Regions from separate parts of the Priestia sp. VA7 genome, predicted to be linked through region 1. Evidence: riboswitches for the same ligand, from Rfam matches in the RefSeq annotation. Region 1 holds a riboswitch; the other holds the start of a gene.

Evidence for each region. Region 1 has a riboswitch for preQ1 ahead of AC0C45_RS24950 (QueT transporter family protein). Riboswitches for the same ligand answer to the same signal wherever they lie in the genome.
Region 2: it holds a riboswitch for preQ1, as region 1 does, so the genes downstream of both, queC (7-cyano-7-deazaguanine synthase QueC) here and AC0C45_RS24950 (QueT transporter family protein) in region 1, are expected to answer to the same signal.

The regions. Positions count from the first base shown of each region.
Region 1 covers NZ_JBVQPN010000007.1:24,482-29,580, forward strand. The annotation lists gene AC0C45_RS24930 (5-deoxy-glucuronate isomerase) at 1-495, shown strand, start outside; gene AC0C45_RS24935 (hypothetical protein) at 752-970, opposite strand; gene AC0C45_RS24940 (YitT family protein) at 1,319-2,185, opposite strand; gene AC0C45_RS24945 (Lrp/AsnC family transcriptional regulator) at 2,569-2,979, opposite strand; PreQ1 riboswitch class I at 3,176-3,220, shown strand; gene AC0C45_RS24950 (QueT transporter family protein) at 3,230-3,718, shown strand; gene AC0C45_RS24955 (hypothetical protein) at 4,152-4,601, shown strand; gene AC0C45_RS24960 (hypothetical protein) at 4,666-5,013, shown strand; gene AC0C45_RS24965 (MFS transporter) at 5,070-5,099, opposite strand, start outside.
Region 2 covers NZ_JBVQPN010000002.1:661,960-667,058, forward strand. The annotation lists gene AC0C45_RS09850 (DUF6254 family protein) at 65-190, shown strand; gene AC0C45_RS09855 (3-ketoacyl-ACP reductase) at 256-975, opposite strand; gene AC0C45_RS09860 (hypothetical protein) at 1,183-1,536, shown strand; PreQ1 riboswitch class I at 1,846-1,889, shown strand; gene queC (7-cyano-7-deazaguanine synthase QueC) at 2,120-2,785, shown strand; gene queD (6-carboxytetrahydropterin synthase QueD) at 2,785-3,225, shown strand; gene queE (7-carboxy-7-deazaguanine synthase QueE) at 3,218-3,949, shown strand; gene queF (preQ(1) synthase) at 4,048-4,545, shown strand; gene AC0C45_RS09885 (NAD(P)H-binding protein) at 4,614-5,099, shown strand, end outside.

The DNA of each region.
Region 1 (5,099 bases):
GAAGTACTAGTTCAAAAAACGGATAATGAAAAAAAGTTTTCATCAAAATTATATACCCCCGAAGATTGTCAAAACACAGTGGCTGGTGAAGGAGTATGGGAAGGTACTGCTCAGCGTGTAATCCGAACAATTTTTGACTACAATAGCGCTCCTTACTCTAACCTTGTTATTGGAGAAGTTATTTCTTATCCAGGAAGATGGTCGAGTTATCCGCCTCATCATCATGACCAGCCCGAAGTGTATTACTATCGTTTTGACAAGCCACAAGGATTTGGCTGCGCAATGGTTGGAGAAGATGCGTATCGTGTAGTTGATAATAGTTTTATTACAATTCCTGGTGAATTGGATCATCCTCAAGCAACGGCTCCCGGCTATGCGATGTACTTCTGCTGGATGATTCGCCATCTCGACAATAATCCGTGGACAGACCGTATTATGGAAGAAGAGCATAAGTGGTTATTAGAGCCAGATGCAAAAATTTGGCCTGAAAAATAAATAAAGATCTCTATACGAAATGGGTTGCTGATGTTGAAAAACCTCGAATAAAAAATAATTATGCGTAAAATAATAGTTTATTTTTGTAAAATATGTTTTTATATGTTAAAATATAGTTTGTATTAATATTCAGGCGATGATATCGCTCTTTGCTGCAGATTCCTTTTTAGGAGTCTCTTTTTTTGGGGAAACTGAAGCAAAAGATACAGACGATTCGTATATAAATTAAAAAGAAAAGGAGATAAGCGTAAGCCGCTTATCTCCTTTTCTTTTTAGCGTTATCTAATGCTAAGTTCTTTTTCACTACTTTTTCTAAAGCAACTTCCACGTGAACATTTTTTTCATCGATGTCATTCACAAGCACGACAGTTCCTTTTCGTCCTTTAATCTTTAAATCATCGCCTTTAGAAGGAATGTTTTCCCTCAGCTGGCTTAATAGAAGCTTTCTGTTTTCAAAAAAGTGGACAGCCACCATTTTATCTCACCTAATTTCATATGATATGTGTGATACAAAGATGTGTATATGAAATCCTTCCTATACATTATGTCGCCAGGGGTGGTTTTAGAACACATTGAATAGACAATTGTTGCATCGATATATGAAATAAATAGGATGGCATAGTTATAAATCTTCTATTCTTGGACATACTTATACTACTAATCTAAAAAGGGATGTGGATGAAAATGAAGGTGGTTATCGGATTAAGTGTATTTACGGTCGTTACAGGAGCAATTGCGTTAGGGTCGGTTTACTTTTTAGCAGGTATCTTTTCATTTTTCTTAACGGTTTTTTCATAAAAAAATCCACCAAGAGGTGGATTTTTTATTTAGCAGCGGCTTTTGTTTCATGAGGCGAATTGCCGATAAATCCAAATTTCCCGCCGACAACTTCTTTTACTTCGTGGATGACAATAAAAGAATTCGGGTCAATTTGCTGGATTTTCTTTTTAATTTTTAATAGCTCGTTCTTTTTAATAACAACGTAAATAATACGTTTATCTTTGTTGGCGTAGTAGCCGTATCCGTAAAAGATGGTGGCTGCATTTCCAAATTCACTGGTGATGACTTGCGCTATGTCTTTGTATTGATCGGACATAATCGTCATTGCTTTTTTGTTGTGGAAACCTTCGATAACGACATCTACGATTTTGGCACAAAGATAGACGAATATAAAAGTATAGAGCATGTTATTGACGCCAATAGCGAAAACCGATGCTAAAATAATTACACTGTCCATGTAGAACATGCTTTTAGAGATATTATAGCCTTTTGTGTAGTTTAATAAATAAGCCAAAAGAGTTGTTCCACCAGTCGATCCATCCGCTATAAAAATGAGAGCCAGTCCTGTTCCCATTAGTAAGGCGCCGAATACAATTCCTAAAATCATGTCATGAACGTGAAAAGGAATATAGCTGACTAGACCGAGGAAAACGGATGTCATGACAGCTCCTAGAATCGTATAAAGAATCGTTTTTTTGGTTAGAAATTTATAGGCTAAGGCAATAAATATAAGGTTTACAAGAAATGTGCTGATACTTGTAGGGATATGAAATAAATAATATAAAACAAGGGCAATACCAACCGTACTTCCGTCACCTAATTTATTTGGAATGACGAAAAAATCAATGGATGCAGCAACTAAAAGTGCGCCAATAATAATTAAGATAATGTCTTTATAGATTGTTTTCAATATGCAAACCTCCTTGATTATTAGGATATTTTCATGTGGAATCTTGTTTTTACTAGTGTTTCATAAATGATAAAATAAAAAACGTCTTAGAAATTGTCTAGTTATAAAACTGATCAACTTCTAAGACGAAGAATTACGATACGTGTATAGGTCTTAATCCGGCTTTTCTATGCTTCGATGTCACCGATTATATAAACCTCTGACCGCTATGTCAACGCTGTGAGAGATGTTCAACTTTTCAAAAAATAGAAGGCGGTTTCCTACATAAAAAAAAGAATCCTTTGCGATGGTGCAAAGGATTTTCAAATTTATTGGAATAGGGGGAATACGTTATTAGGATTACCATTTTCATAAATTAATATACCTTAATTTTTCAAAAAAATTTATTTGTTAATGACGATTGAAAGTTTGTAATTCACATGCTGATTTAGCTCTGTCAAAAAATCATTTAGTTCTTCATTTGAATGAAATTTGCATTCTAATAAGTAGCAGCCATCGCCGCTGATTTTAAAGTTGTTGATAACGTGCTCCTGCTGACTTTCTAAAAATGTAAGGTAGGGGTGGTGATGAATGCTCTGCGTATAGATATTTAAAAATGCATGGATGATGTAGCCGAGTTTTCGTTCATCAATGTTAATTGTATAGCCTTTGATAATGCCTTCATCTTCTAACTTTAATACTCTAGCAGAAGCGGCTTGTCCGGTTAAATGCACTTTTTCTCCTAATTCTTTCATCTTTATACGTCCATTTTTTGATAGCTCTTCTAGTATGCGTTTATCTGTATTATCTAACATCGCTACAAATCCTTTCGTATTTCAAATCAAAAGGGTTAACTACTTGATGTCACCTATGTATACTGATACGTCTTCTATTTTATACTAAAGAAAAGTAAGAAAAAAGAGCCGTCAATATGTAAGATATAGAAACCGGCAGTAGTTTGTAAACAGCTAGATTGACGAAAGCTTAAGCTTGCTGTATGATTCTTTGAGTGTTTACGTGGTTCGTAACCATCCCACGTTAAAAAACTAAGGAGAGAATAGTAAGATGAATATAAGAACACTTTGCGTTAACGGTCTTTTAGCTGCTATGTATATTGCTGTCAGTATGTTAATCCAGCCGTTTGGCTTCACCAATATCCAATTTCGTATATCGGAAATGTTCAATCACTTAATTGTGTTTAATAAAAAGTACGTGTATGGCATTGTGCTAGGAGTATTTCTGACGAATTTGTTTTTTTCACCAATGGTCGCTTATGATCTGGTGTTTGGGGTAGGACAATCCGTGCTATCATTACTCATTACCATTTTTTCTATGCGCTACATTAAAAATATGTGGGCTCGTATGCTTGTTAATACACTTGTATTTACGTTCACGATGTTTATTATTGCGTTTGAACTGCACTTAGCATTTGATTTACCATTTTTCTTTACATGGTTAACAACGGCTGTTGGTGAGTTCATTGTCATGCTTGTTGGAGCACCAATTATGGCTGCAATTAATAAACGTGTACAATTTAATAAGCTAGTTGGATAAAAAAGATGGGGCTGTGATAAATCTCACAGCCCCATCTTTTTTTCTTTGTTATTCTATAAGTGTAGTGATAAACCCCTTATTATTGAAGAGCTTTTCACGCATGGACAAATTACCCATATCTAGCATGTGAAAAGAGCAGGTCGCGTTTGCGATCTGCTCTTTTTGCGTAAGGCAATAGGAAGTATTCGGTTAGATTATTTTGAAAGAAGGAGTGACAAATCTCACAGCGCATTCTTTTTTCTTTTGTTACGATATACATATAGTTGGCAAACTCCTTATCGAAAAGTTTTTCGCACAACAACACATTACCTATGCGTAGCAATTAAAAAAGCAGACCGATGACGGTTTGCTTTTTTAATTATATTTTACCATTAAATAACTTTTTGGGTTATAATTGTAAAATAACCTTTGTTACTAGAGAGGGGATTGTTTTTTGAATAGAAAGTTAGGAATTCTTGTTTTATTAGCTTTAGCCATCTTATTTGCCGGGTGTTCAAAAGAAGAAGACAACGTTCCTTTAAGAGAACTAGAAAAGATAAGTATTAACGTAATCAAAGAACAAAAAATGAAGCAAGGAATTTCATATGAAATGGAATTAGTAAACAAGAGCGATTTGACCATCAAACAAAATAATGTATTTTTATCCTATCCTTTAAAAATGAAAAACGGTTATTCTGATAATAAATTTAAGGTGTTAGCAGAAGGAAATAAATTAAATATCAAGCCAAAACAAAAGGTGAAGTTAACGGCATTTCTTCCTTACAAAGGAACTAATAAAGAAGCGTTAGGTATTGATGAGCCTGACGTAAAGTGCATAGGGTATTGGAATAAGCTTGATGATTACCATCAATTTTCTTTTGGAGGATCCTTGAAGCAAGAATAATATATAACTATTTGTTAAATGGTGGAACTGAGCGTAAGGGATTGATAAAGGCGGTGAATGAACAGTGAGTGTAGACACGGGTAGATTGATTAGCTTCTTTATTTTATGGGGAACACCCGCTGTTTTTAGTATAGTAGAGTACTTTAAACTGAGTAAAACTGAAAAAAATAAAGCGATACGAGACTTAATATCTTTAAAATCTATTGTAACAACAGGTTTTATATTGACCGGAGGAGTGATAGCGAGTTTAGGGAGGTTGTTATCTCTGCTGCCTCTCCAGGTTATAGGTGCTTTTATTTTAGCAATGGGTGGTATTGTTGGCGCTATTGAAGCATGGAAGGTAAAAAGAAAGAATAGTATTGTTATCCTTGTTTTAATAGTATCTATGATTGCTCTTACATTTATAATATAAATTCTGCATGTAACAAGAGCTGCTCAAATCATGAGCAGCTCTTGTTAGTTTCTTATTTATTGCGTCTCCAGCTGCTGGTCTTTTTT
Region 2 (5,099 bases), on a different contig from region 1:
AATGGAAAAGAGCAGCTTGTTTTATCCTACTACATGTAAGCATATAAAAAGGGGATGAAGCAAAATGACTCAGTCTAAAAGTCAAAAAGAGCGTCAGTGGAATGTGCGAAAACAATCACAAAACCCATCGCATGGAAAAGTGAAATCTTTTGAAGAACTATCAGAAGAAATCACGCCTAAACGTAAATAAGGTAACCACCACATAAAGGAAGACACAAAAAAGGAGAGCTGAAGCTCTCCTTTTTCTATGTTTGTTTATGGATTTGTGGACCACATGCCCGCAGATTTGATAAAAATACGCGGATGCAATTTTAATTGTGCGACCATAATTTCTGCTAGGTCTTCAGGCTGCATCACTTTATCAGGATTGCCATCCGTTAAGTTTTCTTTATACGCTAATTCCGTTGCTACTGTACTTGGTGTTAGAGCTGTTACACGAATATTGTGTTTGCGCACTTCTAACGCTAGAGATTCAGTTAAGCCGAGCACGCCAAATTTTGAAGCGCTGTAAGCACTTGTAACGGGAGCACCTTTTTGACCAGCAGTGGATGAAATATTGATAATGTCTCCACCATTTTTTTCGATTAATTGAGGTAGAACGGCGCGCGTTACGTAGTAAACGCCCATTAAATTCACATCAATGATTTGTTTCCACTCAGCTGGGTCTAGCTCTAAAAAGCTTCCGAATTTACCGATTCCTGCATTGTTGATTAAGATATCTGTTGCCCCTAATTTTGTATGTAGATGCTCAACTGCTGCATTTACTTCTTCCATAGAAGAAACATCTGCTGTTGCATAAGCAACTTGTACATCAAATGCTTCTAGTTCAGAAGCAACAGCCTTTAAATCTGCCTCTGTACGAGCAATTAAACCGATATTTACGCCTTCTTTTGCTAATTCAATCGCAGTTGAACGACCGATGCCTTTTCCTGCTCCTGTAATAAGAGCTACTTTGCCTTTAAGTGATTGTGCCATGTATAGACTCCTTTCAATGTTCCGCATAAACATTCTTCATAATAACAAAGAATTATCCATTACTATCCTATAGAAATGCACAAATGATGTCAAAAATAAAGATTATTAAAATGGCTTCAAGTATAAATTTCCTTTTCATACAAAAACTATAGAGACTAAAAAGAAGAAATTCCGTTTCTTTTCGTTCAATGTAGTGGAGGATGAACAATGCGTATAAAAAAACTATCTGAGTTAACGAATAAATCCAAAAAGCGGAAAGAAAAAGCTGATGAATCGAAGGACTCTAAGGACACTAAGGACACTAAGGATACTGGTGCTTCTTCTACACAGGAAGAGCAGAAATTATCTGAGAGGGTGGGAGATAATTTATCCCGCATGAAAAAAGCACTGGGACAGAGCACGGATTTAGTTGTACGAGAGTTTCGAATTTCGGTTGAAGAAAAATTTACTTTAGGTGTTGCTTACATCGACGGGTTAGTAAAAAAAGACGAAGTTGAACACTATTTTGGATGTTATCTATCTTTTTTAAAGTTGTCATTGTGTTCTATGCCATTTAGTTAAGTATCGTCCAATTGTGTAATTTACGCATACGTAATTTTTTAAGCTTTCCTTTAGGTCTAATCATTACAGGCGTGGCGTATTACATTATTCCCAACACAGCGTACTTCAATTATTTTGAAAAATATTACTGGCCGTTTTATTTATTTGTACTAAGCGTCTGTTTTCCGGCGTTATTTATTGCTCTTTCTTATATAAAGAAAAATAAGGCAGCTAAAGGCGATAGAAGCCAACAAACATAGCATTATTTATACGCATGTGGTATAATACGATGACAATTCAAGAAGAAACGCCGTGCACGTTTGTATATGTACGGGAGAGGTTCGAAAACTCCCTCTATAAAAAACTAAGATCATCGTTGATGACAAAAGACACGGTTTTAGCGTGTCTTCTTTCACGTGCTTTTCTATCAACGCGTCTTTTTGATGTGTATGCTGGCGAGGACGTGTATCTTAGTTGCTTTTTAGGGAGATTGCTGGAAAAGAGCAGTCTCTTTTTTGTGTTATAAAATTAGTCACAAAGGGAACGAACGGTTCAATAAAGTTTCTTCTTCTTTTGATTTCAATCAAAAAGGAGACGAACAATAATGATGAAAAATGAAAAAGCTATTGTTGTATTTAGCGGAGGTCAAGATAGTACAACATGTCTATTTTGGGCTTTGAAAAACTTTAAAGAAGTAGAAACGGTTACTTTTCAATATGGTCAGCGTCATAGCCAAGAGATAGAGGTAGCAAAAGCTATTGCAGCTGATTTAGGTGTGAAGCACACCGTACTAGATATGTCACTTTTAAATCAATTAGCACCAAATGCCTTAACGCGAGATGATATTGAGATCGAGCAAAAAGAAGGAGAGTTGCCTACCACATTTGTGGATGGCCGCAATCTGTTATTTTTATCATTTGCAGCCGTACTGGCTAAAAACAGCGGAGGTCGTCATATCGTAACAGGCGTTTGTGAAACTGATTTTTCGGGATATCCAGACTGTCGAGATGTATTTGTAAAATCGTTAAACGTCACGCTTAATTTATCAATGGACTTTGAATTTGTGATTCATACGCCTCTTATGTGGATTGATAAAGCAGAAACGTGGGCGTTAGCGGATGAGCTAGGGGCGCTTGAGTATGTGCGTGAAAAAACATTAACATGCTACAACGGTATTGTTGCTGATGGATGCGGCGAATGCCCCGCATGTCAATTGCGAAAACGCGGGTTAGATCAATACATGCAAACAAAAGAAGGGGGAGAGGAATAATGCTGCAACAAATGTATCCTCAAGTATTTCATGACTATCAATACGAACTGAACAAAGATATGCAGTTTGCTGCGGCACATTTTGTTCCTCACACAGAAGCAGGAAAATGCCGTCAAGTCCATGGACATACGTATTTCGTAAATCTAACTGTTGCCGGAGATACATTAGACGAAGCGGGCTTTTTAGTAAACTTTGCGCTATTGAAAAAAATTGTTTCTGGTCAATTTGATCATACATTATTGAACGATCATTCTATCTTTAACGAAGAAAATCCAAATGATTTTCCTACAACTGAAGTTGTTGCTCGTAAAATTTATGAGTTGGTTCAAGAATATCTAGACACACTACCAAATAAGCCTTCTTGCGTACAAGTATTCGTGCGGGAAACGCCGACAAGTTACGTAGTTTACCGCCCAAAGAAGGTGAAAAAACGTGGCTAATACAATTCCAGTACTTGAAATATTCGGACCAACGATTCAAGGGGAAGGAATGGTTGTAGGACGTAAGACGATGTTTGTTCGTACCGCGGGCTGTGATTATTCCTGCAGCTGGTGTGATTCAGCTTTTACGTGGGATGGATCTGCTAAAAACGATATTCGTCAGCTAACAGCAGAACAAATTTGGACGGAGCTAAAAGAAATTGGAGGAGAGTGCTTTGATCACGTCACCATTTCTGGAGGAAACCCTGCGCTTATCAAGGCAATTGGTTCACTTGTAGAGCTTTTGCACAGTCATGGGGTAAAAGCAGCTCTTGAAACACAGGGAAGCCGTTATCAGGATTGGTTCCTAAAGATCGATGATTTAACGATTTCTCCTAAGCCTCCAAGTTCATTAATGAAAACAAATTTCGCCGTATTAGACGATATTATAGAAACATTAATAAAGGAAAAACGCATGGCGCACATAAGCATAAAAGTCGTTGTATTTAATGATGAGGACTTTGAGTATGCAGCGTCTGTTCATGAACGTTATCCTGAGGTTCCATTTTTTGTTCAAGTAGGAAACGAGGACTTAACGACAATCGATAATGCGTCGTTAACACAAGAATTGCTTAAAAAGTATGAATGGTTAATCGATAAGGCAGTGGCAGCTAAAAACATGAACGATGTAAGAGTTCTGCCGCAGGTTCACGCCCTTGTTTGGGGAAATAAACGAGGCGTGTAAGCGCATAGCAAAAAATTTACAAAGAAAAATAAAAACAGATATATACAAAATAAAAAAACGCTGTTAGAATGACAATCGTAGAAAGAGAGGAAATACAAATGAGCGGTCGAAAAGATGAAGAATTAGAAGGTGTATCACTCCTTGGAAATCAAGGAACAAACTATTTGTTTGAATATGCACCAGAGATTCTAGAAGCATTTGATAACAAACACCCAAATCGTGATTATTTTGTGAAATTCAACTGTCCGGAATTTACGAGCTTATGTCCAAAAACAGGTCAGCCGGATTTCGCAACCATTTATATTAGTTACATTCCAGATGAGAAAATGGTAGAAAGCAAGTCGTTAAAGCTTTATTTGTTCAGCTTCCGTAACCATGGAGATTTCCATGAAGACTGTATGAACATTATTATGAATGACTTAATTAAACTGATGAACCCAAGATATATTGAAGTATGGGGAAAATTCACACCACGCGGCGGGATTTCAATTGATCCATATACAAACTATGGCCGTCCCGGTACAAAGTATGAAGAAATGGCTAATTATCGCCTGATGAATCATGATTTATACCCAGAAACAATTGATAATCGTTAATTCGAACAAACAGGTTGTGTATGCAACCTGTTTTCCATTGCAAAAACAACAGGTGAGAAGGTGAAAGAATGTCACAGAGATCAGCATTAGTATTAGGTGCAAGCGGACTTGTTGGTCAAGAACTTTTAAAAATGTTATTAAGCAACAGCTTATATAACCATGTGACAGTGTTTGTTCGAAAAAAGCTACCAATCGAACACACAAAGCTACGTCAGCTTGAAATTGATTTTTCAGAGCTTGATAAGCATGAAGAATGCTTTGCAGTTGATGATGTATATTGCTGTTTAGGCACGACAATGAAAAAAGCAAAAACAAAAGCGAAATTCATTAGAGTGGACTACGAATTTCCTTTAAAAGCGGCTAAATGTGCAGAAAAATATCGCTGCAAAAACTTTTTAACGATCACAGCAATTGGTGCTGATCTTCGTTCGCCATTCTTTTACAGTAAAGTAAAGGGGCAAGTAGAAGAAGATATCGCAAGCTTGTATATCCGTTCTACTCACTTTTTCCGCCCATCGTTATTATTAGGCAAGCGCCAAGAGTTTCGCCTATTT